Linked DNA regions of Methanococcus vannielii SB. The protein of the gene in region 1 binds, or shares a complex with, the protein of each later gene. Links are inferred from orthologs where the notes say so. Each region holds a gene or a part of one and is shown on either strand. Other genes may lie near its edges. The genes, in order: dph2 and MEVAN_RS03480.

What was found.
Region 2: the proteins of dph2 (region 1) and MEVAN_RS03480 are in contact, whole or in part, in a crystal structure (PDB 6Q2D), measured with the Methanobrevibacter smithii proteins. The link is inferred for Methanococcus vannielii SB from one-to-one orthologs. Residues at the interface, in WP_011954460.1 of Methanobrevibacter smithii: Met1, Met3, Tyr4, Pro28, Glu29, Gly30, Leu31, Met33, Phe58, His80, Thr124, Gln126, Ser179, Gly180, Asn181, Phe182, His183, Leu185, Tyr201, Asn202, Phe211, Ile215, Arg291, Asp295, Asp296, Gln298, Met299; in WP_011954157.1 of Methanobrevibacter smithii: Pro482, Asn483, Lys484, His485, Tyr553, Asp555, Glu556, Glu559, Leu560, Leu591, His592, Glu593, Asp594, Ala595, Val596, His597, Arg598, Gly599, Pro600.

What each region holds. Positions count from the first base shown.
Region 1 is NC_009634.1:1,204,456-1,220,778, forward strand. The notes cover bases 1-2,884. They hold dph2 (diphthamide biosynthesis enzyme Dph2), read left to right. Parts: upstream 1-919; coding sequence 920-1,849; downstream 1,850-2,884. Other genes in these bases: thiC (phosphomethylpyrimidine synthase), read right to left, coding at 1-834; MEVAN_RS06135 (FeoA family protein), read left to right, coding at 2,384-2,632; MEVAN_RS08805 (nicotianamine synthase family protein), read left to right, coding at 2,646-2,884. Also shown: more of MEVAN_RS08805, read left to right, coding at 2,885-3,179; MEVAN_RS06145 (lysylphosphatidylglycerol synthase transmembrane domain-containing protein), read left to right, coding at 3,323-4,360; MEVAN_RS06150 (ferrous iron transporter B), read left to right, coding at 4,376-6,196; MEVAN_RS06155 (KamA family radical SAM protein), read left to right, coding at 7,042-8,826; polC (DNA polymerase II large subunit), read left to right, coding at 14,433-16,323. UniProt on the Methanocaldococcus jannaschii protein: Catalyzes the first step of diphthamide biosynthesis, i.e. the transfer of the 3-amino-3-carboxypropyl group from S-adenosyl-L-methionine (SAM) to the C2 position of the imidazole ring of the target histidine residue in translation elongation factor 2 (EF-2).
Region 2 is NC_009634.1:727,486-743,834, forward strand. The notes cover bases 1,199-4,108. They hold MEVAN_RS03480 (elongation factor EF-2), read left to right. Parts: upstream 1,199-1,516; coding sequence 1,517-3,700; downstream 3,701-4,108. Other genes in these bases: MEVAN_RS03475 (30S ribosomal protein S7), read left to right, coding at 1,199-1,413; tuf (translation elongation factor EF-1 subunit alpha), read left to right, coding at 3,830-4,108. In the rest of the region: MEVAN_RS03465 (NusA-like transcription termination signal-binding factor), read left to right, coding at 1-360; MEVAN_RS03470 (30S ribosomal protein S12), read left to right, coding at 370-813; more of MEVAN_RS03475, read left to right, coding at 847-1,198; more of tuf, read left to right, coding at 4,109-5,116; rpsJ (30S ribosomal protein S10), read left to right, coding at 5,170-5,478; MEVAN_RS03495 (phosphomannomutase/phosphoglucomutase), read left to right, coding at 5,761-7,074; MEVAN_RS03500 (formate--phosphoribosylaminoimidazolecarboxamide ligase), read right to left, coding at 7,169-8,254; rnhB (ribonuclease HII), read left to right, coding at 8,372-9,106; MEVAN_RS03510 (tRNA (adenine-N1)-methyltransferase), read left to right, coding at 9,106-9,963; MEVAN_RS03515 (PspC domain-containing protein), read left to right, coding at 10,067-10,357; MEVAN_RS03520 (transglutaminase-like domain-containing protein), read left to right, coding at 10,416-11,492; MEVAN_RS08985 (hypothetical protein), read left to right, coding at 11,733-11,909; MEVAN_RS03525 (thymidylate synthase), read right to left, coding at 11,935-12,573; MEVAN_RS03530 (amidohydrolase family protein), read left to right, coding at 12,689-13,819; MEVAN_RS03535 (MBL fold metallo-hydrolase RNA specificity domain-containing protein), read left to right, coding at 13,980-15,245. UniProt on the Methanocaldococcus jannaschii protein: Catalyzes the GTP-dependent ribosomal translocation step during translation elongation.

The DNA.
Region 1 (16,323 bases):
CATGTTCGCTTGAATATTATTGTAAGGGACGTGTCCAGGACCTTCAACCATAACTTGAACCCCTTTTTCTCTACATCTATCTACTAACTCCCCTAGAGTTATTAATTCCTGTATTTGGGCTCTATCCGTATTGTCCTGCAAACATCCGGGCCTCATTCCATCGCCAAGACTTAAAGTTACGTCATGTTCTTTTAAAATTTCAAGTAGGTAGTCAAAATCTCTATAAAGGGGATTTTCCTTGTTGTGGTACATTATATACGCAGTTAAAAATGCACCTCCTCTACTTACCACCCCCATTTTTCTAGGGTCTTTATTCAATGTGTCAACGCTCTGTTTTGTAATGCCGCAGTGCAGTGTCATAAAATCAACACCTTCTTGGGCTTGCCTTTCAATAACGTTAAAAATCAGGTCTTCATCCATATCTATGACTCGACCGTACTTTTCTTTTGAATCAACACCAACTTCATAGATTGGAACAGTCCCAATTGGAAGATTCGTGTTTTTCATAATTTGACTTCTAATTTCTGGAAGATTTCCACCGGTACTTAAGTCCATAATTGCGTCAGCACCGTATTTATTTGAAATTTCAACTTTTTTAAGTTCACAAGAAATATCAATAAAATCAGGTGAGGTACCTAAATTTACATTAACTTTTGTTCGTAAGTTATCCCCAATTCCAACGGGCTTCGTTTTTCGGTTTATATTTTTTGGAATTACCACGTAACCTTTTTCAATAAGTTTTCTAAGGTAATTAACGTCAATTTTTTCCTCGTCGGCTACAAACTTCATCTCTTCAGTAACTATTCCTGATTTTGCATCAGTTAACTGGGTCATAATATCACTTTTATAGTTTATTAATAATATTGGAGTAACTATATAGTATGTATTGATTATTTAAATAAATATTTGACGTGGTATTATGTGGGATTTAGAGACTAATAAAGTTTTAAATGCGATAACATCAAAAAATGCGACAAAAGTATTGTTTCAAGCACCCGAAGGACTTAAAAGGGCCGTTGAAAAAGAGATAGAATATTTAAAAACAAAAACAAGTGTTGAACTTATGATTTGGGGTGAAACTTGTTTTGGAGCTTGTGATTTATGCGACGAAGAAGTTAAAATTTTAGGAATAGATTTAATTATTCATTATGGACACGAAGAACTCGCCTATGTTCATTCAGAAATTCCTGTATTATTTATTCACGCTTATTTTATGGAAAATGAATATTTTTTACAAGATGTTAAAAATATTCTTGAAGATATGGAAAATACAACCGTTACAACAACAATTCAATTTAAAAAAGCCCTTAAAATGTTTAACCCGGTTGTAATTTTAGGATGTAGGGCGCCGGTTGAAAATGCGGAAAAAGTTTTATTTGTTGGAACTGGAAGATTTCACCCGCTAATGATGGCGTATAAACTTAAAAAAACTGTTAAAATATATAACCCAATTACAAGAGAAATTTCTGAAATAAATGATCAAGAAATAAAAAAATTGATAAAATTAAGAGTTGGGAGAGTTTCAAAATTACTTCTAAACCCGCCTAAAAAAATAGGCGTAGTTTTATCAACAAAAAAAGGACAATGTAGATTAAAATCATTTGAAAAAGTAATTGAACTTTTAAGGAAAAATAACATTGAATACATTCCAATAGTATTAAATAACATTTCTCAAAGCTATTTAATTTATAATGTAGATGCATATATTATCTGTGCATGTCCAAGAATTGTGATGGATGACTATACTAATTATGAAAGTACGCTAATTACCCCTGAAGAACTTAAAATGTATATTTCAAAAGATTTTGAGTACAAATTCGATGAAATTTTAGAAAACAATTTCTACTAAATTTTTTAATTTTAATCTTAATTTTAATTATAAACGAAAAGTATATATATTAGATTTCTATAGGTATAGATGCGAAGTAATATGTTTCATTGGAGGGATTGCCAAGCCTGGTCAAAGGCGTCGGACTTAAGATCCGATCCGGTAGCGGTTCGGGGGTTCAAATCCCCTTCCCTCCACTTTTTCGAATAACGTGCTATTTTCTGGTTTCTTTCAAGACCGTAGATTTTTAAAGCGATTTAGCTCTTTTGCAGTATTTTACATCTAAAGGATCCTTAACAGTTCCTCAAAATAAATCGGATTTTTACCAATTGCAACGATTTTTAATGATTTTTAACGTTTTTCACTATTCTGATCTATCGATTCTTAAAAATTTTGAAGTCATATTTTAGAAAAATATATATACTTTAAGTAAGATTACAATTTTTAAATAAACTTAAAAAATTTTATATTAAAAATAAATTTAACATAAATTAAAGATTTAAGACATTTTAAAACGCAATAATCTTTATTTTTCGTTTAAAGTGGTGAAAAATTATGAAATCAGATACTCTAAAAAATGAAACAATTTTACTAATTGATTTACCACATGGACAAAAAGGAATAATCCTTGAACAATATGGAAATCAATTTTTAGCATCTTTAGGGCTTAGAAAAGGAAAAATAATACAGTTAGTTGCAAAGCAAATTTATGGTGGGCCATTAGTCTGTTCAATAGATGACCGGAAAATTGCAATAGGAAAAGACATAGCAAAATTAATCCAAGTAAAACCATTTATCGCCTAATTAGGGGTGAATTATGAAAAAATTCTTTGCAAATCTTGAAAAAATTAGCTGTAATATTTACCCTGTTTTTTACAGCTACTGTAAATATTATGAAAAAACAGTTAAACGGGAAATTGAGCTAGCAAATATTACTTCAAAAGACAAAGTTCTTGTAATAGGCTCAGGTTCTATACCATTTACTGCAATACACGTAAGTAAACTTACCGGGGCAAACGTTACTGCTGTTGATATTGATAAAGAGGCAGTTGAAAAGTCAAAATCTTGCATAAAGAAGTATAATTTTAATAATATAACTGTATTAAACGAAAATGGATTAAATGTGGATTGCAATAACTATGATGTTATAATCATTGCACTTCAGGTTTTTGAAAAAGAAGAGATTTTATCAAAAATAATTGATAACGGAATTTCAAAAAGAGTTATAGTGCGTCAACCGGCGGAAAATTATGCAAAAATATATGGTGAACTTCCAAAAAATTATAAGCCTAAGTCATACGTTATTCAGAATATGAAAACATTTAAAAAATCATGTATGTATGGAGTTTAAATTTTGAAATATTAAAATCCGATGCTTTAGAAAATAAAAAAGTTTTAACTAAAATTTAACTAAATTTTAGTTAAATTAAATTTTTACATAATTTACATAAAATCTCTTTTAAAGAACATGGAATAATTTAAATGGTGTAATTTTTGGAAAAAACCAATTTAGTAACTTTGGGAATTATAGGATTTAAAAAAATTTCATTTTTAATCCTTGGAATGGCAGTAATTACAGCTATTGCTTTGAAATTAGGTTTAGAAGATGTTTATCACATAATAGTTGGAATTTCACTTTATGGGATTTTTTTCATGGTGATATTACAGGTGATTTCATTATTTCTTAGTGCATATTCGCTCTATATACTTCTAATTGAAAAAAGTACGAATTGTTCAATGTATGAAGTTTTTAAAATACAGCTTATAGGTTCGTTTGTAGAAAGTATAACTCCTTCAGTTAAACTTGGTGGAGAACCTGTTAAAATATATTTACTCAAGCAAAGTACCGGACTTTCATACTCTGAACTTACTGCAATGCTACTGGTTACTAAATTTTATTCATTACTATCTTTTTTAGCGATTTTAGCAGCTGCTTTACTAATCGGAATCATGTATTTAGAACTGCCGTCCATAATATATTTTTCATTTGCAGGACTAATTGGCTTTTTAATCCTATTTTACACATTTTTTAACATCAACAAGTTTTTTCCAAAAAATAAAAACGACGTAAAAAAAGAAAAAAGAAATTTCATGTCTAATTTAAGACTGGTAAAAAAAGTTAATTCCTTCCTGGATACTATGGCAAACTTTTTACTTAAAACATCAAAATGTTCCGAAGAAATGTTAAAAGATTATAAAAAGGCATTGAAATTATTAGTTATATCTTCAATAGTGTGGATGTTATACCCATTAAAGGTAGTGCTTGTAGCATATTTGCTTGGGTTTTCAATAAATCCCATAATTTCAGTAATCGGGACTTTTGGAGCTTATGCAGTCAGTATGCTACCATTATTTCCAGGAGGACTTGTATCTTTTGAAGGTACACTAACATTTATTCTGTCATTAGATTCATTAATGCCTTATGAAGCATTTTCAGTTTCAGTAGTAACGAGAATTATTACGTTTTGGATTCCCTTAATTTTTTCAGGCATCGTAAGTTTAAATTTATTATATGGGAATTCTAAAAAATAGAAAAAGGTGGTTTTAATGGTAAAAGCTGATATGGATAGCGTATTACTAATGGGCCCTCCAAATATTGGTAAAAGTGTTATTTTTAATGCCCTAACCGGAATAAATGTAAGTATGGCTAATTACGTTGGTACAACTGTTGAATACACAAAAGGAGTTATGACGCTAAATAACAGGGAATTAATTCTTATCGACGTTCCAGGGACTTATACTCTAGATGCCACAAACGATGCCGAAAAAGTGGCGGTTGATATGCTTAAAGGAAATCTTGTTGAGAAGAATGGTAAATCATGTCATAGGGCGTCTCAAAATAACTCTGAAACCTTAAAAAGTCCTTCTGCAGTAATAAGTGTTATTGATTCTTGTAATCTTGAAAGCAGTCTTTACTTACTTTTTCAGGTTTTAGAATACGGTATTCCAACAATTGCAGTATTAAACAGGATGGATATTTTAGAAGAAAGGGGGGATATTATAAATATCCCACTACTTGAAAAAGAATTGGGAATAAAAGTAATACCTACGGTTGCAATCGAAAAAAAGGGAATTAAAGAACTTAAGGAAGAATTGGGAAATTTATTAAATGAAGTTATTAAAAAGAATTTAAAAGCCACTATCAAACCTGAAAAATCTAAAAACGAATCTAAAAACGATGAAATATGGGAAAAAGCAGAGTTACTGTCTAAAAAAGTAATGAATAAGATTGAAAACCGTAAAAAAAGTAAACGTGAAGTATTTGGGGAATTATTGACAAAGCCATGGCCTGGCCTACCAATTAGTATTTTAATTTTAGGGATTTCATTTGGAATTATTATTGGATTTGGAATGGGCCTTAGAAAGTATATATTACTTCCGATAGTTAGGGGGTTGATAATTCCAGAAATAGAGCGTTTAATCAATCTTATACTTTCAGATGGGATGATAAAAAATATTTTTATTGGGGACTACGGATTTTTAGTTAAAGGTTTAGAGTGGCCATTTACTTTAGTATTCCCGTACGTGATTTCTTTTTATCTTGCTCTTAGCTTACTTGAAGATAGCGGATATTTACCAAGGCTTGGAGTTTTACTTGATGGATTATTAAATAAAATGGGATTACCTGGCGCAAGTATAATTCCACTATTACTTGGATATGGATGTGGGATTCCTGCAATTATGTCTACAAGATCATTAAATACAAATAAAGAACGAATACTTGCATCTACATTGATATGTTTGAGTATTCCTTGTATTGCACAATCTGGTGCATTTATATCCCTTCTTGCAGAACGCTCAATTATCGCACTTTTTTTAGTGTATGCTTTTTCACTAGTACTTTTGATAAGTTCAGGATTACTTTTAAATAAACTACTGCCTGGAAAACGGCATCCTACAATAATGGAGATACCTGAACTTTTAATTCCCAAAAAAGAAGTTATACTTAAAAAAGTCTGGCTTCGAGCAAATCAGTTTTTAAAAGAAGGGGCACTACCAATGATGGGCATGATTGGATTAGCGGCATTACTTTATGAATCAGGAATAATGGATATAATTGGAAGGTTAATGAGTCCCTTGGTAGTTGGAATATTAAAACTACCTGCTGAAGCATCTGTCCCATTAATATTGGGAATTTTTAGACGGGAATTTTCAATTATTCCACTTATTGAAATGGAATTAACGACGATTCAGCTATTTACTGGTGCAATTGTTGGTTTACTTTATGTCCCATGTATCGCAATAATTGCACTACTTGCAAGGGAATTTAATTTAAAGGTTTCAATAATGGTTACATTACTTACAACTATTTCCGCATTTGTAATTGGTGGATTTATCGCTAATTTTGGCTCTCTTTTAATTAGATAATACTATAACGTAAAATACAAAATTAATATTTTTTAATTTTTAATTTTTTTTATGTTATCGCCTTAAACTTTAAAATATAAAATTTTTAAAATAGGAAACTTTATATAGTTTAAATGCAATTATAATATTTAAGCATACTTAAAAAGATTAAGAATGCTTAAAGACCACATGCAATATACTATAAAGACACACTTAGCAAGTAAGGTAACAATTAAAAAAAGGTAATATACATGGGATTAATAAAAATCGCATTTGACAGAAAACGAGAAAATTATTTAAAAAACTATTGAATTAAAATAACTACCAAAAACAGCTTTGATAAATAGATATCATAAAACCTTTAAAATACGTCTCTTTCAAAATAAGCCTATTGCCTCTATATACCATACTAAATTTCTTAAATCATTTAGGATATGCATTAATTACATTAAAAATGGTAACTCGATCCAAAGAATGTATTACATAACCACCAGACAACCTCTTTTAAAATTAAGGTTTTTTCCCCCAGATAACCTTAAATATACTTACCCTATAACTTGGGCTATTTTTAAGTATTAAATAAATTTTTAAAGCATTTAATAGCTATTGTTATTTTATAGAATTTATTTTAAAGCTTTTTATGATTATTATATAGCTATTATGTAGTAGTATATTTTTAATGGCAACTACAAAAATGTGAAAAATAACAATTTTTATATATTTTTTTAGAATATTATTATCTAGAATATGTTTTCAATTAATGTCGTTTGTTTTAGTAAAATTTAACAAAATTGGAAAAATTTAAAAATTTTATTAAATTTAGAATTTTTTTTAAATGGCCCTTTTTTAAATTTTGAGGTGAAAATATGCAAAACGACCATTTTCAATTAAAAATGGAACAATTACTTAAAACCGACACTAAATTTTACTCTATTTTGGTTAAAAGCAATGATTTAAACGATCTAAGGCATGAAGTTTATAAATATTTAAATTCCATTGAAAAAACACTCTATTTTGAAAATACGGAATTTCCAAAACTTGAAATAATTAATATGAAAGAATGCATTAAAGTTTTTAAAAATATTATTTCTCCAAAAAATGAAAAATTAGCAGAATTTTCTGCGATAAATGCACTTTGGAACATTTATAAGGGGGAAACCACTGGAATTTCACTTGGATTTTTAAATGAAATGATATATTTACTTCGGGGAATTAATGGAAAGTCCGGAATATATTCTAAAGATTTTCCAGAATTTCTAAAATTAAATGGGCGAAAAGCTGCAATAAATAGGTCTTTCGAACTGGATAAGCTGTCAAATCGTGCTGAACATTTTATAGGGCGTTATCCTTCTGGAATATCTAAAAAAGTTTCAAAAACAAGGGAGGACAATAAAAAAAGAATTTTGGATTATTTTAATGTTGGAATTAATGAATGGAATGATTGGAAATGGCATATTAAAAATATTGTTACAGATTCAAAAACTCTTGAAAATTTGGTTAGGGTATCTGAATTAGAGAAATATTCCATTGAAAAAGCACGTGAAAATAATATTCCATTTGGAATAACTCCTTATTACGTTTCATTAATGGATAATTCTTTAGATCGGAGAAACGACCATGCTGTACGGGCCCAAGTAATTCCTCCGGTAAGATATGTGGAAAAAACAATTGAAGCACGAAGCAGTGGCAAAAATCTTGATTTTATGGGTGAAAGTGATACTTCACCAGTTGACCTTGTAACTAGGCGATACCCGATGATTGCAATAATGAAACCATACGAAACTTGTGCCCAGATATGTGTTTATTGCCAGAGAAATTGGCAAATTAAAGATGTATTTTCAGATAATGTATTGGCTTCAAAAGAATCAGTAAATAATGCTATAAACTGGTTTAATGAAAATGAATGTATAAAGGAACTACTTTTAACTGGAGGGGATCCTGCAATACTTTCTAATGAATATTTAGATTATTTATTATCTGAATTTTCAAAAATAAAGCATTTAGAACGGATAAGGATCGGAACAAGAACTCCCGTAGCTCTTCCTCAAAGAATAACTAATGAATTTTCGGAAATTCTTGGAAAATATAATAAACCAGGAGTTCGAGAAATAGCAATATCTACCCATGTAGAGCATGTTTATGAGGTCACAGCAGATTTAAGGGATGCGATATCTAGGCTTAAAAATAGCGGAATAACAGTATATAATCAACAGGTATTTACAATAGAAAATAGTCGTAGATTTGAAACTTCAGCACTTAGGAAAGTTTTAAAATTAATTGGAATTGAGCCTTACTATTTATTTAATACAAAAGGAAAAGAAGAAACTACAAATTATCGTGTCCCAATAGCAAGGGCATTACAGGAGAGAAAAGAAGAAGCAAGGCTTTTACCTGGGTACTGTAGGACAGATAGTACTGTATTTAATGTTCCAAAACTTGGTAAAAACAATCTTAATTTCTATCAGGATCACGATGTTATAATGATAATGAATGATGGAAGCAGAGTTTATGAGTTTCACCCATGGGAAAAAAATATTTCACTTACAAAAACGTACATCTATAAGGATGTTCCAATTTATAATTATCTTTGCGAATTAAAAAGCCGTGGGGAAAAAGTTGAAGATTACAGTTCAATATGGTATTATTTTTAACATTAAATGAAGTTATTTTGATGTGATAACTTCTATTTTTTTTAATTAATATGTTTAACTTTATACGTTATTAGGATAAAAGTTTAAAATAAAACTCTAAAAAATTATTGTTACATACCTAAAAACAATACATATTACAACACGTTTTCATATTATGCAAATCAAAGTGATCGCCTGAACTAAATCACTCAGGTGTGATGTAAGCCCACAATCTAGGTGAAACCTAGATAGCGACCAAATAAAATGTCATTTCCTTTAATGTAAAAATGACGTACTCCACGAGAGTGTGAGCGTAAAATTCTTTTACGCCACAAAATTCCGGTTGATCCCGCCGGAGGCTACTGCTATTGGGGTTCGACTAAGCCATGCGAGTCTATGGTTTCGGCCATGGCGGACGGCTCATTAACACGTGGTTAACTTAACCTCAGGTGGAGCATAACCTTGGGAAACTGAGGATAATTCTCCATAAGAAAAGCAGTCTGGAACGATTCTTTTCTGAAAGCATATGCGCCCGAGGATAGGACTGCGCTCGATTAGGTAGTTGGTGGGGTAATGGCCCACCAAGCCTACGATCGATACGGGCCTTGAGAGAGGGAGCCCGGAGATGGGGACTGAGACACGGCCCCAGGCCCTACGGGGCGCAGCAGGCGCGAAACCTCCGCAATGCACGAAAGTGCGACGGGGGGACCCCAAGTGCTCATGCACAGCATGGGCTTTTATCAAGTGTAAACAGCTTGAGGAATAAGGGCTGGGCAAGTTCGGTGCCAGCAGCCGCGGTAATACCGACGGCCCGAGTGGTAGCCACTCTTATTGGGCCTAAAGCGTCCGTAGCCGGTCCAGTAAGTCCCTGTTTAAATTCTCTGGCTTAACCAGAGGACTGGCAGGGATACTGCTGGACTTGGGACCGGGAGAGGACAAGGGTACTCCAGGGGTAGCGGTGAAATGTGTTGATCCTTGGAGGACCACCTATGGCGAAGGCACTTGTCTGGAACGGGTCCGACGGTGAGGGACGAAAGCCAGGGGCGCGAACCGGATTAGATACCCGGGTAGTCCTGGCCGTAAACTCTGCGAACTAGGTGTCACCTGGGCCTCGAGCCCAGGTGGTGCCGAAGGGAAGCCGTTAAGTTCGCCGCCTGGGGAGTACGGTCGCAAGACTGAAACTTAAAGGAATTGGCGGGGGAGCACCACAACGGGTGGAGCCTGCGGTTTAATTGGATTCAACGCCGGGCATCTCACCAGGAGCGACAGCATGATGACGGCCAGGTTGACGACCTTGCCTGAAGCGCTGAGAGGTGGTGCATGGCCATCGTCAGCTCGTACCGCGAGGCGTCCTGTTAAGTCAGGTAACGAGCGAGACCCGTGCCCTATGTTGCGACTACTTTCTCCGGAAGGTAAGCACTCATAGGGGACCGCTAGCGCTAAGCTAGAGGAAGGAGCGGGCAACGATAGGTCCGCATGCCCCGAATCTCCTGGGCTACACGCGGGCTACAATGGCTAGGACAATGGGCTGCTACCCTGAAAAGGGACGCGAATCTCCGAAACCTAGTCGTAGTTCGGATCGTGGGCTGTAACTCGCCCACGTGAAGCTGGAATCCGTAGTAATCGCAGTTCATAATACTGCGGTGAATGTGTCCCTGCTCCTTGCACACACCGCCCGTCACACCACCCGAGTTGGGTTCAGGTGAGGCCTTGGCCTTTGGCTAGGGTCGAACCTGGGCTCAGCGAGGGGGGTGAAGTCGTAACAAGGTAGCCGTAGGGGAACCTGCGGCTGGATCACCTCCTAAAAAAAGAACATTTTGGTCGCTACTAGGCACTAAATGATTGTGGGCTTTAGTTCCGGGCCCGTAGCTCAGTTGGGAGAGCGCTGCCCTTGCAAGGCAGAGGCCGTGGGTTCAAATCCCGCCGGGTCCACTTTATGCAGTCTATGATATTTGATATTATAGATCAAGGACCAGATATTAATGATGGTCGTGCACAAGCTTTCATATCTGGTGTTATCCAGATGTCTAATTTTATCTATTACCCTACCTGGGGAATGGCTTGGCTTGAAACGCCGATGAAGGACGTGGTAAGCTGCGATAAGCCTAGGCGAGGCGCATACAGCCTTTGAACCTAGGATTTCCGAATGGGACTTCCTACTTTTGTAATCCGTAAGGATTGGTAACGCGGGGGATTGAAGCATCTTAGTACCCGCAGGAAAAGAAATCAACTGAGATTCCGTTAGTAGAGGCGATTGAACACGGATCAGGGCAAACTGAATCCCTTCGGGGAGATGTGGTGTTATAGGGCCTTCTTTTCGCCTGTTGAGAAAAGCTGAAGTTGACTGGAACGTCACACTATAGAGGGTGAAAGTCCCGTAAGCGCAATCGATTCAGGTTTGAAGTGTCCCTGAGTACCGTGCGTTGGATATCGCGCGGGAATTTGGGAGGCATCAACTTCCAACTCTAAATACGTTTCAAGACCGATAGCGTACTAGTACCGCGAGGGAAAGCTGAAAAGCACCCTTAACAGGGTGTGAAAAGAGCCTGAAACCAGGTAGGTATGGAATGGCGTGGCCCCAAAGGCAACTGTTCTGAAGGAAACCGTCGCAAGGCGGCTGTACGAAGAACAGAGCCAGGGTTGCGTCCTCCGTTTCGAAAAACGGGCCGGGGAGTGTATTGTTGTGGCGAGCTTAAGATCTTCACGATCGAAGGCGTAGGGAAACCAACAAGTCCGCAGAATCTTTAGGGACGGGGTCTTAAGGGCCCGGAGTCACAGCAATACGACCCGAAACCGGGCGATCTAGGCCGGGGCAAGGTGAAGTCCCTCAACTGAGGGATGGAGGCCTGCAGAGTTGTTGCCGTTCGAAGCACTCTTCTGACCTCGGTCTAGGGGTGAAAGGCCAATCGAGCCCGGAGATAGCTGGTTCCCCTCGAAGTGACTCTCAGGTCAGCCAGAGTTCAGGTAGTCGGCAGGGTAGAGCACTGATAAGATGGTTAGGGGAAGAAATTCCTCGCTGTTTTGTCAAACTCCGAACCTGTCGTCGCCGTAGGCTCTGAGTGAGGGCATACGGGTAAGCTGTATGTCCGAGACGGGAATAGCCGAGACTTGGGTTAAGGCCCCTAAATGCCGATTAAGTGTGAACACGAAGGGCGTCCTTGGTCTAAGACAGCAGGGAGGTTGGCTTAGAAGCAGCCACCCTTTAAAGAGTGCGTAACAGCTCACCTGTCGAGATCAAGGGCCCCGAAAATGGACGGGGCTAAATCGGCTGCCGAGACCCAAGGGCACCGCAAGGTGATCCCGTAGGGGGGCGTTCTGCGAGGGCAGAAGTTCGGCTGTGAAGTCGAGTGGACCTCGTAGAAATGAAGATCCCGGTAGTAGTAACAGCATAAGTGGGGTGAGAATCCCCACCGCCGAAGGGGCAAGGGTTCCACAGCAATGTTTGTCAGCTGTGGGTAAGCCGGTCCTAACTCTCGAGGTAACTCCTTTGAGGGGAAAGGGAAACAGGTTAATATTCCTGTGCCATCTAGATACGCGTGGCAACACAAGGTTAGTTTCCAACGCTTCTGGGTAGGCTGAGTGTTCTTGTCTGGACATTCAAGCTTATAAGTCCGGGGAGAGTTGTAATAACGAGAACCGGATGAAAGAGTGATGAGCTCTCCGTTAGGAGAGTTCGGCCGATCTCTGGAGCCCGTGAAAAGGGAACTAGCAAGGATTCTAGATGTCCGTACCCAGAACCGACACTGGTGCCCCTAGGTGAGTATCCTAAGGCGTAGCGGATGAATCTAGTCGAGGGAAGTCGGCAAATTGGCTCCGTAACTTCGGGAGAAGGAGTGCCAGTGATCTTGTTTAAATATGGGATCGCTGGTCGCAGTGACCAGGGAGGTCCGACTGTTTAATACAAACATAGGTCTTAGCGAGCCTGAAAAGGTGTGTACTAAGGCCGACGCCTGCCCAGTGCTGGTACGTGAACCCCGGTTCCAACCGGGCGAAGCGCCAGTAAACGGCGGGGGTAACTATAACCCTCTTAAGGTAGCGAAATTCCTTGTCGGGCAAGTTCCGACCTGCATGAATGGCGTAACGAGACCTCCACTGTCCCCGACTAGAATCCGGTGAACCTACCATTCCGGCGCAAAGGCCGGAGACTTCCAGTGGGAAGCGAAGACCCCGTGGAGCTTTACTGCAGCCTGTCGTTGGGGCATGGTTGTGAGTGTACAGTGTAGGTGGGAGCCATCGAAACCTTTTCGCCAGGAAAGGTGGAGGCGATCCTGGGACACCACCCTCTCATGACCATGTTCCTCACCCTTTTAGGGGACACCGGTAGGTGGGCAGTTTGGCTGGGGCGGTACCCTCCTAAAAATGCATCAGGAGGGCCCAAAGGTTGGCTCAAGCGGGTCAGGACTCCGCTGTTGAGTGTAAGGGCAAAAGCCAGCCTGACTTTGTTGCCAACAAAACGCAACGAAGAGGCGAAAGCCGGGCCTAACGAACCCCTGTGCCTCACTGATGGGGGCCAGGGATGACAAAAAAGCTACCCCGGGGATAACAGAGTTGTCGCGGGCAAGAGCCCATATCGACCCCGCGGCTTGCTACCTCGATGTCGGTTTTTCCCATCCTGGGTCTGCAGCAGGACCCAAGGGTGGGGCTGTTCGCCCATTAAAGGGGATCATGAGCTGGGTTTAGACCGTCGTGAGACAGGTTGGTTGCTATCTGCTGGATGTGTAGGCTGTCTGAGGGAAAGGTGGCTCTAGTACGAGAGGAACGGGCCGTCGGCGCCTCTAGTCGATCGGTTGTCTGACAAGGCACTGCCGAGCAGCCACGCGCCAAGAGATAAGAGCTGAAAGCATCTAAGCTCGAAATTCATCCTGAAAATAGACAGCCGTTTCCTTCGGGAACGAGAACTCCCGTAGAAGACGGGTTTGATAGGCTAGGGGTGTACGCATCAAGGTTCTTCCGAGATGTTCAGCCCGCTAGTACTAACAGTTCGAGAGATAATTTAGGCATCTGGACACTTAAAGATATGAAAGCTAAAATGCACTTTTAATTTAACACTTTGACATAACGGTCAAAGCGGAGGTGTAACATCCGATCCCATCCCGATCTCGGAAATTAAGCCCTCCAGCGATTCTTTAAGTACTGCTATCTAGTGGGAACAAAGTGACGCCGTTAGTCACTTTTTTAAATGTCTCAAAATTACCCTTTTTATGGTAAGGGGGCTGGTGACTATCCAACTGGGAGGAAGCTCTGCCCACTCAATTACGTAGATTTCCTGAGAAGGAATAAACAAAGTATAGAAACGACACGGTTCCAAAAAATATGACTATGATATTTTAAAATTGAGGATTTTTGGAAAATCGATGAAACGACTTTGTTTTGCGTGAGTGCAAGCATTATGCGCTAAGCTGAATGTCACCGAAATTACAGAAGGCAGGCTATAGCCCCGATGCCATTTTAATAAAATTTAAAGGCGAATATCCTATTTTTCGGATTTAGAATTTTTTAATTATATTTTTGTTTTTAAATAAAAATCACTGTCAATTTTTTTAACATTTTTTGTTAATTGTTAAAGGTATATATGTTTTTAAACCCTATTTTATCTATAGAATTTAAGAAATGGTTTGTGATAATTTATGCTCCATGTTTCAGCTTCAAAAAATATGACTGAATATTTTAAATCGATTTTAAATGATGTGAATAACCTGTATTTTATTGCGGAAGAATGTAGGAAACTTGGATATGATGTAGTGGATAAAGTAGAGATTCCCTTGGCAAAAGACATGGCAGATCGGGTTGAAGGTATTGTGGGGCCTCCAAAAGTTTCTGAAAGAATACGGGAATTGGTAATGGAACTTGGAAAAGAACCTGCAGCACTTGAAATTGCAAAAGAAATTGTAGAAGGTAGATTTGGAGAATTTGGGAAAGAAGAAGGTGCTGAACAGGCAGTAAGGACAGCTTTAGCAGTAATTACCGAAGGAATTGTTGCAGCACCTCTTGAAGGTATAGCCCACGTTAAGATAAAAAAAAATCATGACGGTACGGAATATCTTGCAATATATTTTGCAGGACCCATAAGGAGTGCAGGGGGAACTGCACAAGCTTTAGCGGTTCTTGTTGGGGATTATGTTCGGAAAAATATGAACTTAGATAAATTTAAGCCAACAGACGATGAAGTTGAGCGTTATGGTGAAGAAATAGACCTTTACCAATCCGAAGTCACTACTTTTCAATACCAGCCAAAAATAGAAGAAATAAGAACTGCTGTAAGAAATATTTCTGTTGAAATCACAGGTGAGGCAACAGACGATGTTGAAGTTAGTGGACACAGGGATTTAGAACGGGTTGAAACAAACCAAATTCGTGGAGGAGCCCTTTTAGCACTGGTTGAAGGAGTACTTTTAAAAGCACCTAAAATCTTAAGACACGTTGATAAACTTGAAATTGAAGGCTGGAATTGGTTAAAAGAACTTAAAAATAAAAAAGAAGAAATTAATGAAGATATTAAAGATGAAAAAGAAGATTTTAACTACGAAGAAGAAGAGGACTTATCTCAATACGATGACTGTGAAATAGAGGAAGTTACGAAATTTATCGGGGAAGTTATTGCCGGAAGGCCAGTATTTGCACACCCTTCAAAAAAAGGCGGATTTAGATTGAGGTACGGTAGAAGCAGAAATACAGGATTTGCAACTGATGGGTTTCATCCTGCAATAATGTATTTAGTAGATGATTTTATGGCAGTTGGGACCCAGTTAAAGACTGAACGTCCTGGAAAGGCAACATGCGTTGTTCCTGTTGATAGTATCGACCCTCCGATAGTTAAATTAAATAATCATAGTGTTTTAAAAATTGATACTGTAGAAAAAGCTATCAAGTATAGAAAAGACGTGTTAGAAATCTTATTTTTAGGAGATATTCTCGTAAACTATGGGGATTTTTTAGAAAATAACCACGTAATGCTTCCAAGTAGTTGGTGCGTTGAATGGTACGAAAAAATACTCAAAGTTAATAATATACCCTATTCAACAGAATTCATAAGTAATCCTAGCCCAAAAGAAGCGGTAAAGTTTGCAATAACGACAAAAACACCGCTTCATCCAGTTTATACTTACCATTGGCATGATATCTCCAAAGAAAATATTTATTCGCTTAGAAATTGGATTTTAAGAGGTAATTTTAATAAAAATAGTGATAAATGGGAGATTTCTTATGACCTAGAAAATCCTGAAGATATATCAAATAAGAGATTTTTAGAACTAATTGGGTGCTGTCACGAGGTAGTTGACGGTAAAATTTTTATTTTAGAATATTATCCATTACTCTATTCTTTAGGCTACGATTATGAAAATAGTTTTGATAGTGTAGAAAATCTTGAAGAAAAAGTTTCCAATGCCAAAAACAACATGCACCTAATAAACCTGCTTTCGCATTTTGAAATTCGAAGAAATACTTATATTTACGTGGGTGCAAGAATGGGTAGGCCAGAAAAAGCGGCTTCCCGTAAGATGAAACCGCCTGTAAATG
Region 2 (16,349 bases), 480 kb from region 1 along the record:
AAAAACGCAACCGATAAATTCGGAAAAAAAATAGATTTAATTGAATACTCTGAAGATTTAAAACAGTTTATTAAGAACATTTTTGCTCCAATCGAATTAGAAGACGTTTGGGTTAAAAAATTCGGTAACGACCTCGTAGTTTACGTTAGAGTTCACCCTAGATTAAGGAGGGCTATTATCGGAGACAAAGGGAAAAACATTGATAGAGCAGTTGACATTGCAGGAAGACTTGCAGGCGTTAAAAATATCAAAGTCGTTGCAGGGTTAAGAAAAGACGCTGATAACAGGCCTAAAAAAGATGAAATACCTGAAAAAGCAGCAGAATCATCTGAAAATGTTCAAGCTGAAGAAAACCAATAAGGTGATTTTATGTCAGGAAGTAAATCTCCAAAAGGAGAATTCGCAGGAAGAAAATTATTATTAAAAAGAAAAGCGACAAGATGGCAACACTACAAATACGTTAACAGAGAATTAGGCTTAAAAGTAAAAGCTGACCCGTTAGGAGGAGCTCCAATGGGTAGGGGTATTGTTGTAGAAAAAGTTGGTCTTGAAGCAAAACAGCCAAATTCTGCGATTAGAAAATGTGTTAAAGTTCAGTTAATCAAAAATGGTAGGGTTGTAACCGCATTTGCCCCAGGAAATCATGCTATAAACTTCATTGACGAACACGATGAAGTTGTAATCGAAGGTATCGGTGGTCCATCAGGTCAAGCTAAAGGGGACATTCCTGGAGTAAGATACAAAGTATTAATGGTTGGTAAAAACTCAATCAGGGAACTCGTTAGAGGAAGGCAGGAAAAAGTTAAAAGATAATTTAAGAATAGATAGATTAAAAAGGGTGAAAAATTGGAAATCAAATTATTTGGTAAGTGGGACAGTACTTCTGTCACAGTTAAAGATCCAAGCTTAAAATCACACATTAGCTTAAATCCAGTTTTAATTCCTCACACTGCAGGAAGAAACTCAAAGAAAATGTTTGATAAAAACAAAATGCACGTTGTAGAAAGATTAGCAAATAAATTAATGGCTACGCAAGTAAACACTGGGAAAAAAAACGAAGTTTTGTCAATAATTGAAGAAGCTTTAACTATTGTTGAAAATAGAACTAAAGAAAACCCAATTCAAGTTGTAGTTGATGCTTTAGAAAATTCAGGGCCTAGGGAAGAAACTACAAGAATTTCATACGGTGGTATCGCATTCCTACAGTCAGTAGACGTTTCGCCTTCAAGAAGACTCGATACTGCATTTAGAAACATTTCACTCGGTGCTTCACAGGGTGCCCACAAAAGCAAAAAATCTATTGCTCAGTGCTTAGCAGATGAATTAGTTGCAGCTTCAAAAGCAGATATGCAAAAAAGCTTTGCAGTTAAGAAAAAAGAAGAAAAAGAAAGAGTTGCACAATCTGCAAGATAAAACCATACATTTTTTATATTTCTTTATACATAACTCTATATCATAAAATGATAACTAGAGTATACATATTGTGAACTGCTCAAAAAAATAAAAGAGTGAAAATATGGGAAGACGAGCAAAAATGGTTGAAAAGGTTAAATCCTTAATGGAAACCCACGACCAAATTAGGAACATGGGTATTTGTGCCCACATTGACCACGGTAAGACTACATTATCTGATAACTTACTTGCAGGAGCAGGTATGATTTCAAAAGATTTAGCAGGAGACCAACTTGCACTTGACTTCGATGAAGAAGAAGCTGCAAGAGGTATTACAATCTATGCTGCAAACGTTTCAATGGTACACGAATATAATGGAAAAGAGTATTTAATTAACTTAATTGATACACCAGGTCACGTTGACTTTGGTGGTGACGTAACAAGGGCAATGAGGGCAATCGACGGTGCAGTAGTTGTTTGTTGTGCAGTAGAAGGCGTTATGCCTCAGACTGAAACTGTTTTAAGACAGGCGTTAAAAGAAAAAGTTAAACCTGTTTTGTTTATTAACAAAGTTGACAGGTTAATTAACGAATTAAAGTTAACTCCTGAAGAATTACAAGGACGATTCATGAAAATTATCGCTGAAGTCAATAAATTAATCGAAAAAATGGCTCCAGAAGAATTTAAGAAAGAATGGCTCTGTGATGTAGTCACTGGAAAAGTTGCTTTTGGTTCAGCATACAATAACTGGGCAATTTCAGTTCCATACATGCAGAAATCAGGAATTTCATTTAAAGACATTATTGACTACTGTGAACAGGAAAAACAGTCAGAATTAGCTGATAAAGCTCCACTTCACGAAGTTATTCTTGACATGGCAATCAAACACTTGCCAAACCCACTCCAAGCTCAAAAATACAGAATTCCAAACATTTGGAAGGGAGATGCAGAATCTGAAGTTGGTAAATCCATGGCAATGTGTGACCCTAATGGACCACTTGCAGGTGTTGTTACAAAAATTATTGTTGACAAACACGCAGGTTCAATTTCAGCATGCAGATTGTTTTCTGGAAGAATCAAACAAGGTGACGAATTATACCTTGTAGGCTCTAAACAAAAGGCAAGAGCACAACAAGTTGCTATCTTCATGGGTGCTGAAAGAGTTCAAGTGCCAAGCATTTCCGCAGGAAACATTTGTGCATTAACGGGTTTAAGAGAAGCTACTGCTGGAGAAACCGTATGTAGCCCATCAAAAATTTTAGAACCCGGATTTGAATCTTTGACCCACACATCTGAACCAGTAATTACTGTTGCAATCGAAGCTAAAAACACGAAAGATTTACCGAAATTAATCGAGATTTTAAGGCAGATTGGAAGAGAAGATAACACTGTAAGAATCGAAATCAATGAAGAAACCGGTGAACACTTAATCAGCGGTATGGGTGAACTCCACATTGAAGTTATCACAAATACCAAGATTGGAAGGGACGGTGGAATTGAAGTAGATGTTGGTGAACCAATTATCGTTTATAGGGAAACCATTACAGGAACTTCCCCTGAAATTGAAGGAAAATCACCAAACAAGCACAACAAGCTCTACATGATTGCAGAACCAATGGAAGAGTCAGTTTATGCAGCATACGTTGAAGGTAAAATCCACGATGAAGACTTCAAAAAGAAGACTAACGTAGATGCAGAGACTAGGTTAATCGAAGCTGGACTTGAAAGAGAACAGGCTAAAAAAGTTATGTCAATTTACAATGGAAACATGATTGTAAACATGACAAAAGGTATTGTTCAACTCGATGAAGCAAGAGAATTAATCATTGAGGGTTTCAAAGAAGGTGTAAAAGGAGGGCCACTTGCATCTGAAAGAGCTCAAGGAGTAAAAATCAAACTAATTGATGCAACTTTCCACGAAGATGCAATCCACAGAGGGCCTTCACAAATCATCCCTGCAATTAGATTTGGAGTAAGAGATGCAGTTTCAAGTGCAAAACCAATTCTCTTGGAACCTATGCAAAAAATTTACATTAACACGCCACAGGATTACATGGGTGATGCGATCAGAGAAATCAACAACAGGAGAGGGCAGATTGTTGACATGGAACAGGAAGGTGACATGGCAATTATCAAAGGAAGTGTTCCTGTTGCTGAAATGTTTGGATTCGCTGGTGCAATTCGTGGTGCAACCCAAGGTAGATGTTTATGGAGTGTTGAATTCTCAGGATTCGAAAGAGTACCAAATGAAATTCAAACTAAGGTTGTTGCTCAAATTAGAGACAGAAAAGGTTTAAAATCAGAATAAACGACCACCATAAAATATATATACCTTTTTCTACTACACTTATTACACTTTACGGTTGAGTCTAAAACTTGAATCAATCTAAATAAATGAAAAAACATCAATCTAAAACTCTATTATGGAGGAATGATCATGGCAAAAACAAAACCAATTCTTAACGTTGCTTTTATCGGTCACGTAGACGCAGGTAAATCAACAACCGTAGGAAGATTATTATTAGACGGTGGAGCTATTGACCCACAATTAATCGTTAGATTAAGAAAAGAAGCTGAAGAAAAAGGAAAAGCAGGATTCGAATTTGCTTACGTTATGGACGGTTTAAAGGAAGAAAGAGAAAGGGGAGTTACAATTGACGTAGCTCACAAAAAATTCCCAACCGCAAAATACGAAGTTACAATCGTAGACTGCCCGGGCCACAGGGACTTCATTAAAAACATGATTACCGGTGCTTCACAAGCTGATGCAGCTGTTTTAGTTGTAAACGTTGACGATGCTAAATCTGGTATCCAACCCCAAACAAGAGAACACGTGTTCTTAATCCGAACTTTAGGTGTAAGACAGTTAGCTGTTGCAGTTAACAAAATGGACACCGTAAACTTCTCAGAAGCTGATTACAACGAATTAAAGAAAATGATTGGCGATCAGTTATTAAAAATGATTGGATTTAACCCTGAACAGATCAATTTTGTTCCAGTTGCTTCACTCCACGGTGACAACGTATTCAAAAAATCAGAAAGAACCCCATGGTACAAGGGCCCTACAATTGCAGAAGTTATTGACGGCTTCCAACCGCCTGAAAAACCAACTAACTTACCATTAAGATTGCCTATCCAAGATGTTTACTCAATTACAGGTGTAGGTACAGTTCCAGTAGGAAGAGTTGAAACCGGTATCATTAAACCAGGTGACAAAGTTGTCTTTGAACCTGCTGGAGCAATTGGAGAAATTAAAACTGTAGAAATGCACCACGAACAATTACCAAGTGCTGAACCTGGAGACAACATCGGTTTCAACGTAAGAGGCGTTGGTAAAAAAGACATCAAGAGAGGAGACGTTTTAGGACACACTACCAATCCTCCAACAGTTGCTACTGACTTTACTGCACAGATTGTTGTTTTACAACACCCTTCAGTATTAACCGTAGGATACACTCCAGTATTCCACACACACACAGCACAAATTGCATGTACTTTTGCAGAAATCCAGAAAAAATTAAATCCTGCAACTGGTGAAGTTTTAGAAGAAAACCCAGACTTCTTAAAAGCTGGTGATGCTGCAATCGTTAAATTAATTCCTACAAAGCCAATGGTTATAGAAAGCGTTAAAGAAATTCCACAACTTGGTAGATTCGCAATCAGAGATATGGGTATGACCGTTGCTGCAGGTATGGCTATCCAAGTTACAGCTAAAAACAAATAATTTAGCTTAACTCCCATTCCTTTTATTTAAAACACGGAAAAGAGAGGAATATTATGCAAAAAGCAAGAATTAAACTATCAAGTACTAAACACGAAGAATTAGACAGCGTATGCAACCAGATAAAAGCAATTGCTGAAAAAACTGGTGTAGATATGGCGGGACCAATTCCATTACCAACAAAATCATTGAAAATCACGACAAGAAAATCAACTGACGGCGAAGGTTCATCATCATTTGATAGGTGGACTATGAGAGTTCATAAAAGAGTCATTGACATTGAAGCCGATGAAAGAACTATGAAACACATCATGAAAGTAAGAATTCCTGACGCAGTCCAGATAGAAATTGAATTAAGAAGCTAATTTTTGTTCATTTAATCCTGCAAAAGCCAGACATATTGTAATCTGAGATATGAGGATTGCAATAAAAATTCTTTTTTTCAAATTTTAGAAATTTAAATCATAACTTATTTATAAATACGAGAGTATAATAATTATACCTTATTCCAAAGTGGATAGGGAGTAAGATTTTTTTCGACCATTGTTCAAAGTAATTATGGTATATTTTTTATTTTTTAATAAAGTATTAATAACAATTTAAACACAATATGCCCATGTATAACTTTTTTAATAAGCGGTGGTAAATTGGTATTTAAAGCGTATGACATTAGGGGCATTTATAAAAATGAATTAGATGACGATTTTGCATATTCTCTTGGAAAATTACTTGGGGAAAAATACAAAAAAATACTTGTAGGGCAAGACATTAGAATCGGCTCTGAAAAACTATTAAAACCCCTTATCTATGGTTTACTTGAAAACTCAGATGTTTATTACGCTGGAGAAATTTCTACCCCACTGATGTATTTTGGAACTAAGGATAACTTTGACCTAGGAATTGTTTTAACTGCATCGCATAATCCAAAAGAATATACGGGATTTAAAATGTGTGATATATTTGGAATTCCTCTTTCCCCTATAGATGAAATAAAGCCTTTTTTTAAAAAATACACTTTATCCGAAAAACAGAAGCTCGAAATAATAAATATTGATTTAGAAAAAATTAAAACAGACGTTGTGACAAAATACGAAGACTTTTTTAAAAAAAAGATTGAAAAAACGTCTAAAAAAATCGCTGTTGATTTTGCAAATGGTGTAACAACGCATGCTGAAAAAAAAATACTAAATGACGTTATTATAAATAAAGTATTTATTAACGAGTTTCCAGATGGGAATTTTCCAGCCCATGAACCAGATACCCTAAAAAAAGAGTGTTTAGAAGATATTATCTCTTTAGTAAAGGAAGAATACTGCGATATAGGTTTAATTTTTGATGGAGATGGAGATAGGCTTGGAATAATTGATGAAAGGGGAGCCGTACTTTCAGGAGACATAATTACTGCAATTATCTCAAACGAAATACTTAAAGAAGTAACTGGAAAAATTGTATACGACCTAAGATGTAGCAAAATTGTTCCTGAAGTAATTGAAAAAAATGGTGGAATCCCAATAAAGACTAGAGTTGGCCACTACTTCATAAAAAAATTGATGCATGAAATTGATGCAGAATTTGCTGGTGAATTTAGCAACCATTTTTACTTTAAATCAATTGGATATTTTGAAAGTCCGTTATTAGCACTTTATTATATCTTAAAAGCCGTTGAAAATGAAAAAAAGCCACTTTCAGAAGTTGCAAAGGGATATAAAAAATATTTTCATAGTGGGGAAATAAACTTTAAAGTAATTGACCAAAAAAATGCAATTTTAACGATTGAAAAAAATTATGAAAATGAATGCCGTATTGAAAAATTAGATGGAATATCCGTATACTGTAAAAATTTCTGGTTTAACGTTCGTTCATCAAATACTGAGCCACTTTTAAGACTTAATATTGAAGCAGATTCTGAAAATATTATGAAAGAGAAATTAGAAGAAATAAAAGGGATAATAACTTCTTAAACTTTTTTTATCTGTAAATTCAATTTAAATAAACCTAAATATACTTAAATAAATTTAAATACCCTATTTTAATGCTGAATAAAAAATAAATAAGTTAGGATATAACTTTTTCTATCATTTTGAGCTCAAGAGCCAATTTGATTTCTTTTGCAATTCTTTGACCCATGCTTAGTGGTTCAGCATTATATAAATATGAATATGGGCTTCCATTCATAAAGGTGTTGTTTCCACCGTCTGATCTTGCACTCATCTCAAATACAACGAGTTCTAAGTTTTCAGTACATAGTGACTGTAAGCAAAACGGCCCAAGCATTCCAGGTTTTACAAGTTCTTCTGCCTTTTTACATAACTTGTCCCCCATATCAAACACTTGTGGAAGCAGACTTTCCCTTATGACTACTGGGAAATTTCCAGTGATAACGTATGAAGGGTCAATATCCAATTCTAACTGGTCTTTTGAAGGAACCCTAACAAGTCCATCAATACTGCTTTCGTATCTTCTATCAATACCCATTAGTTCTACCCTATCCTTTAATGGCGAATAGAAATAATGAATACAGTAGTTTGCACCAACTACGTATTCTTCAATATGTGCCTTTTTAACATCTTCTTCAGAAAGAACGCCTTTAGCCTTGAAATCGTTAATTTTTCTCCAGAATTCTTCAGTTGAAGAACATGGGAAGTATCCTCTACCCCCCCTTGCACCTGGGAATTTAACCATTACTGGCCCATCAATTTCATCTGGACTGTTATATTTTTTTGGAAGTCTAAGACCACTGCCGCCTAAAAGTTGCCCTTCGAGGTCTCTTTCCGCTTCCCACCTTAAAATGGCCCTATTGCCAAACATTGGAACTTTAAATGTACTTTCCACATTGTCTAACCCGCAATAAGCAATAAATGAACCGTGTGGAACAACAATTGCGTTCATTTCCCGTAGTTGTTCTTGAATTTCTTCGCTTGAAATATCGGAAAATTTATCAACATATATGAATTTGTCTGCTACTCCAAATCTTTTGTAAGGAACATCTCTATCTTTAGTAGTAATTACGGCAGTTGAAAAACCTTCCAACTTTGCTCCCTTTAGGATGTGTAAGGAGGTATGGCTCCCAACAGTTGCGATAGTTATCTCATCCTTGTTGTATTTCTCAAAAATCCCCATTATTTCTTCTTTTGGAATCATTTTACCACCATGGTCTATAGGGTATTTAAAATAGAGTAGTATGTACAATATTCAAGCATAGGTATATTCGTGTTACTATTTTTTATACGTTTCCAGTCAACTAGTCTACGTGATAAAATGAATAAAAATTACAAAAATAATTTAAATGAATCGATTAATAATCCATCCAAAATACTAAATGAAAAGATAATTTTAGGACTTGATGAAGCCGGAAGAGGGCCAGTACTTGGTCCAATGGTTATTTCAGTGGTAAAAGTCACCGAAAAAGATTTGGATAAGATAAACAGTCTTGATTTAAAGGACAGTAAACAGTTAACGAAAAAAAGGCGGGAAGAATATTACAATATTATTAATGAATGCTTTGAAGTTCAAAAAATTGTACTGGCTCCTGAAAAAATAGACGAATACATGAAAACATCTAATTTAAATAAAATAGAACTCAGTGCATTTTCCAAGCTTTCAAATCACTTTTTAAAGGAATATGAAAATGTAAAAATATTTATCGATGCATGTAGTAGCAGTGAGCAGTCTTTTTTAAATCAATTTAAAGCAAAACTTATTAATAAAAAAGTAGAAATCATTGCTGAACATAAGGCTGATGAAAAATACAAAATTGTTTCAGCTGCCTCAATCATTGCCAAAGTAACACGGGATAATATTATTGAATCATACAAAGAAGAATTCGGAGACATTGGAAGCGGATATCCGGGTGATCCAAAAACTAAAGAATTTTTAAAACGATTTGTAAAAGAACATAAAAAACTACCTAAAATTGCTAGAGGAAGTTGGGCAACCTCAAAAAAATTGTTAAAAGAATTTGAAGAATCAAAACTCCATAAATGGGTGAAATAATGAATAATAAAAGATTAATTATAGACAGTCGTGAAAAAAAATACTTGTTAAATAGGGACGTTGAAAATTTTGGAAATGATATGGGCGTTGTTGATTTAAAAGAAATTGATGATGGTTCATACTTAACAACCCATAAAGGCGGAGAATTTTATGTTTTAACACCTACAATACATGATATTGTTAAAAAAATGAAAAGAACTGTTACAACCCTCCTTCCAAAAGATATAGGATTAATTATTGCAGAATGTGGAGTTGAAAATGGGGAACTTATTGTTGAAGCAGGAACTGGTTCTGCCGCCCTTACAATATACCTTTCAAACGCCGTTGGAAAAGAAGGTAAGGTAGTAACTTACGAAAAAAGACCTGAATTTGCAGTTGTTGCAAGGAAAAATTTGGAGATCGTTAATTCAGTTAGAAAAAACCAAAAAATTACTGGTTTTGAAGAAGAAATTGAAGAAGGAACTTTTGAAGAAAAAGGGCTTTACAATGTAATTCAAAAAATAGGGGATGTTACAGACGGAATTGATGAAGAAAATGTAGACGTAGTTGTTTTAGATATGCCTGACCCTTGGAATGTTGTGCCCCATGCAAAAAAGGCATTGAATAAGGCAAAGGGAAGAATTGCAATATATGTCCCATATGTAGAACAAGCTAAAAAAGGAGTTGAGGCTCTGAAAGAACATGGGTTTTTGGACATAAAAACTGTTGAATGTATTGTTAGAGACATTGAAATTTCAGAAAAAGGAGTAAGGCCTTCAACAAGGATGATAGGACATACTGGATACATTACAACTGCAAGAGTATGCCCTGAAAGAAAAGAAGAAAATAAATTTGTAAAAAAGGAAACTTTAGAATAAAATGCATATCCCTCGTTGTTGCATGAAATTTTTAAATACCAATTTAATTAAATATATTATTTAATTAAATAATATTATCGTAATAAAATAAAAAAGGGGTATTATGAAAAGACTTTATAGATCTAAAAACGAAAAAATGCTTGCGGGTGTGTGCGGAGGGCTTTCAATATATATCAATATAGATCCAACATTAATGAGGCTCTTATGGGTGTTATTATTCATTATAAACCCAGGAGTATTAATTGCATACATTATAGCAGCAGTAATTATCCCCATACAACCTGAAGGGGTATTTTATAATTTTAAGGATGAAAAAAATTCTGAAGAATGTTTGGATAATTTAAAAGTAGAAAATGTTGAAGAAAAAAACGATAAATATAAAGAAAGTAACTAACCTAAAAACATAATCAATTTATTCTTTTAACAGCTTTTTTTAAAGTTAGGGTGCTTTAATGAAATCAAATACCAAAAAATTAACATACTTTCTTGTAATTTCCTTTTTAGCATATTCAACATTCTCATTTATGCATACAAGTTTTGATACAGCTGATTTTTTAAATATTTTAGATAAATCTGGGCTTTATCCGGTAAAATATACTTCCGAAAAACTCCCAAAATACTTCTTTGAAGATTCAATTGAGGTTTACTTATCAAAAGAAGAACTTTTAAAAACAAAAAATATTTCAAATGCATTGAAAGGAAATTCAATAGAAGAATCTATATGGAATATAATAATTTTTGAAAGCGAAAACATTGAATACGATTACGAAAAAGCACTTTTAAAGACTCCTACAATTACGTATTGGGTTAACGGAAAAATAGAAGTAAACGACCCATATAATAATACCATACAAACCCCATATGAAACTTTATTGAAGAAAAAAGGAATTTGTATGGATTACTCTCTCCTTACTGCATCAATTCTTTTAAATCAAAATTATTCTCCGATATATATCCTTAATTTTGAATCTAAAGGAAACCCCGGTCATGCAGCCACTGCAGTAAATTTATATGGAAATTACTATGTTATAGACCAGCATCCCCCAATACTGGAGCTTTTCAGCTATATTGATTACAAAAAAAACAGCGAAAACTACCAAATAGATAATATAACATTTTACAGGATTGAATTAAGGGATGAAAAAGTGCATTATGATGTAGGGTTTGAAAGTGTAGCTGATTACAATATTTCGGCTGAAAAATATGAAAGTATTCCAAGCCTTTCAAGGAATATAATGACGTTGTTTGAAAAAAATTACGATATTTCTAGTGATTCAAATATTATATATCTTGATTCAACCACTTATCTTCCAAAAGGTTACGAAAAAGGCATAACTTTGAAATATTTCTTTGAAGTTACTAGCTACGATGCAATTTTTCATAAACAATATTCCGATTGGGTATTTTGGCATATCAAAAAAGATTCAGCCTTAAATGGTTACCGAATTTCAGATTATAATAAAATTTGGGTAAAAAGTTCTCACGACGGAAAAAAACTTACAATAACATTAAATTTAGCTAAAAAATAGTTAATTTAGCTAAAATATTATTTAATACATAAACAAATTAAAACCTCAAAAAAGGTTTTTAAAATAATTAATGCTTTTTTAACCGTTGAAAAAATTTAATAAATAAAAACGTTTCTATTTTTATTATATCAAAATACTAATATAATACCTAAAAAGTAGATTATATGTACAGATATTACATTGTTTTTAATTTTTAGCAAGATTTTGCAACCGATTACAAAAAATATGGAGGAATTAAATATGAGTATTTTAAAATCCGTAAAAAATATATGGCGTAAATTTAGAGGTAAGCCGGATATCGACCTTCAAGAATTTATTGATTTTTGTAAGAAAAGAGGTTCTTTTAAAAGTATCGAAGACTGTAAAGAATACCTATTATTAAAAAAGAAGTTAAAGGAAGTATCTAATAAAGAATAAAAATTTATTAATTTTTAAAAAACCATTAAAAATTAAATTTTTTCAAATTATCTGCATCCCTTTCGAAATAAACATGCATTGAAACTGAATGATGAGTATATCTTACTAATTCAATTCCTAATTTTTCTGCAATTAATTCTCCAAGACTAATTAACCCTATTGCATTTGCGTGGAATGCTAAAAACGCATCATTTGACCTGAAAAGAACCGTCTGATAAAGTTTATTATCCCGTATAAGAAACTGTACAAATTGTAAACATGGAACGTCCTTTACTTCAGTATCAATATATGGGTTCCACGTAATTGAAACTGCTCGCCTTGAATTTTTCTCACTTTTTAATTTGTTTACAATATATTCAATTTGATCGAATTTTCTATTCTTTAAATCGTTTGGATATTTGAAAATTCTTTCATGGTAATCATAAACAAAAGTTGCGGTACATCCATTTATCAACTGTTCAGTATATGATTTAACTGCCCGTTCCCCAAGCGGATACAATTTAGATATGGATTTGTCTTTTGGATTTGTAATTTCAATTACCATATTCATTATTTCTTTACATTTTTGATTATCTTCGGTAACCATATCAGTACCATATTTCATTATTCTTGGAATCATTTCTTCAAATGCAGATTTAACTGTCTGTTTTTTTAAGAGTAACATTGCTTTTTCACCAACTGATTAATAATATGATAATTAAAATGATATTTTAATATTATGATTTACAATTATGATTTACAATTTTTTTAGTAATTGTTGTAAAAAGGTGCATTAAAAAATGGTTTATTTAAATTCCAATTTTTTATATGGCAATGAATTTAAGTTCGTAAAAGGAACCCTTGTTATTGAAGATGGCATGATAAAAGGATTTACTAATGAACACAATCTTAAAACTATAAACTACCGTGGGTTAGTAATACCCCCATTAATTAACGCCCATACACATATCGGGGACTCCGCAATTAAAGATATTGGAATTGGAAAAACTCTTGATGAACTTGTAAAACCACCAAATGGTTTAAAACATAAGTTTTTAAATAGTTGTAGTGATAAAGAATTGGTTCAAGGGATGTCAGAAGGGCTTTATGAGCTAGAAAATAATGGCGTTAAAGCTTTTTGTGACTTCCGTGAAAATGGCATTAAAGGGATAAATTTATTTAAACAGGCTTTTAAAAGTTCAAATTCATCTATAACTCCAATAATTCTTGGAAGACCTACCAAAAATGATGAAAAACATTTAAAAGAAGAAATATCCCTTATTTTGGATAGTTGCGAAGGCCTTGGATTGAGCGGTTCAAATGAGTACTCCAACTTAGAACTTAAGTTAATTTGTAAAGTTTTTAAAAGGAAAAATAATAAAATATTTTCTATTCACGCAAATGAACATAAGGGCTCTGTAGATTACTCAAAGGAAAAATATGGACTTTCAGAAATTGAAAGATTAATCAAGTTGAAAGTTAAGCCCGATTTTATAATACATGCAACTCACTCAAGTTCTGAAGACATCTCCTTAATTAAAGAAAATAATATTCCAATCGTAGTGTGTCCAAGGGCAAATTCATCATTTAATATCGGGCTTCCAGATGTTTTGAAATTACATGAAAGTGGAATACTTCTAGGAATTGGAACAGACAACTTTATGGCAAATTCGCCCTCATTATTTAAAGAAATGGATTTTATTTATAAAATTTACCATTTAAACCCGAAAGAAATTTTAAAAATGGCTACAAAAAATTCTGCTTTGATATTGGGGCTTGAAAACGTTGGATTAATTGACGAAGGATATAAAGGAATATTTACGTTTATAAAAAATGACAATATCTTAAAAACATCTAAGAATATGGTTGCATCAGTTGTAACTCGGCTTGAAAATGGAGATGTGGATAAATCATTTTTAAATTTTAAATAAATTGTATAAAAAAATTAATTTTAAATAAATTTATAATTTATAAAAATTTCAAAGATTTTATAAATTTTAAAAAGTTTCTAAAAAAATAAAATAATAAAAATTTAATAAAAAATTTAAAAATTATGGAATTTAATGAACATTTATTTGATTAAGTGATATAATGGCAATTGTAAAATTTCATGGTGGATGCCACCAAATTGGAAAATCGTGTGTAGAGGTAAACACTAAAAAATCAAAAATACTCCTTGATTGTGGGATGGATCCATCAGACAATAGTTTACCTGATATTAAAGACTCAGAATATGATGCAGTTTTAGTTTCACATGCACACCTTGACCACTGCGGTGCAATACCTTATTTTAACTTCAAAAAAGTCTATTGTAATCCTCCAACAGCGGATTTAATGTATAACGTATGGAAGGATACCGTAAATCTTTCGAAAATATACAAAGAAGAAGATATTAAAAAAACTATGGATGTAATCAAAACAGTGAAGTACAGAGAAGAAAAACAGGTTACTTCCGACATAAAAATGAAAATGCACGATGCAGGACATATTTTAGGAAGTTCTTCAATTTATTTAGACGTGGATGGAAAAAAACTATTATATACTGGAGATATTAATGAAATAGAAACTAGAACGCTCTGTTCGGCAGATACGGATATTGATGAAATTGATACAATAATTATAGAATCTACTTACGGGTCACCACTTGACATTAAACCTGCAAGAAAAGTTTTAGAAAAGCAGCTTATTGATGAAATTTCTGAAACTATTGAAAACGGTGGAAAGGTAATAATTCCAGTATTTGCTGTTGGGAGATCTCAGGAAATTATTGTTGTTATAAATAACTACATGAAAAGTGGAGCACTAAAAGAAGTTCCAATATATGTTAATGGTTCTTTAACACACACCATTGGAATGTACATGGGATATTCCGAATGGCTAAACCCAAAAATAAAAAATACAATTGAAAACAGGATAAATCCCTTTGGAAACCTAATAAAAAATTCTGATGAAGTATTTAATAAAGAGCCGTGTATTATAATATCCACTTCAGGAATGGTTCAGGGAGGGCCAATTTTACAGTACTTATCTCTTTTAAAAAATCCTAAAAATAAGCTGATATTAACAGGTTATCAAGCTGAAGGCACCATTGGTAGAAGTCTTGAAGAGGGAGTAAAAGAAATAACCCCGTTTAAAAGAGCAATTCCAGTAAATGGGACGGTTATAAAGGTTGAGTTTTCTGCACATGCCGATTATAATTCCCTTATAAGATATTTAAAAAAGATACCTGAGCCAAAAAAGGCAATAGTAATGCACGGAGAAAGATATCAAGCTCTTTCATTAGCAATGACCATCTGGAAGACATTTAAAATTCCTGCAATCGCACCTACAAACGGGAGTATTTTACCGTTATTTTAAATAATATTTTAAGTTCCTATTAAGTAATTTAATAATTATTATATTATCCATATTATTAATCTATTTTTAGAAAAATTAATTATTTAATTGTCCATTAGATATTTAACATGTTATTTTCCCATATTTAGATTTTTAAAGAAGCATCCCTTTATATTATCCCGTAGAGAAAAAATCTAATGTATTTATATTTACCCTTGGAGGTGACTAGTGTGGCAGAATCTGTAACTATTAGCCCCACAACAAGGCATGAGGGGCATGCTAAACTTGTGTTAAATGTTGATGACGAAGGAATAGTAACTAAAGCATTTTACCCAAATACCACGCCAGTAAGAGGTTTCGAGACGATGTTGCAAGGAAAACCTGCAGCATTTGGACCTATTGCAGTTATGAGAATTTGCGGTATCTGCCAAGCAACCCATGGTATTGCTTCATGTGAAGCTGTCGAAAATGCAATTGATGCAGAAATTCCTGAAGATGGTAAAATCTTAAGAGAATTACTCGGTTTAGGAAACAGGATGCATTCACACCCATTACATCACTTGTTAATTGCTGATGATTTATTAAAACCTGAAGAATCAGGAACATTAAGAGTTGATGCAATTAAACTAATCCAAAAAATGAGAAAAGCTGGACAATTAGTTGTTGATGTAACTGGTGGAGAAGGTATTCACCCGCCAAACTTAGTAGTAGGTGGTATGAGAACAAATATTTCTGAAAGAGCTAAGGCAAAACTCTACTATGCATGCAGGGAATATGAAAAAGACTGTAACACCATGTTAGAGGTATTAGAAACTTTAATTGAAAGATACTTAGGGGAAATTGGCATTCCGGATTTGGGTAAACACGACTACCCATATATTGCAACCGATACCACATTCGGCAATAGGGATGCAATTAACTGGAAAGATGTAACAGAAGTTCCGGCACAAAGGTTCTATGCTGCATATCCTGAAATTGCAGAAACTGCTACAAACCAGATTCCATTCTATAGAGGAAACCCCGCAGAAGGGGGCCCAAGAGCAAGAATGGTTAAATACGGAAACTTTAAATCAGGCGGCGGAGCAATGGATCTCAACCTTGCAAGAGCATTAGAAAACTTCGAAG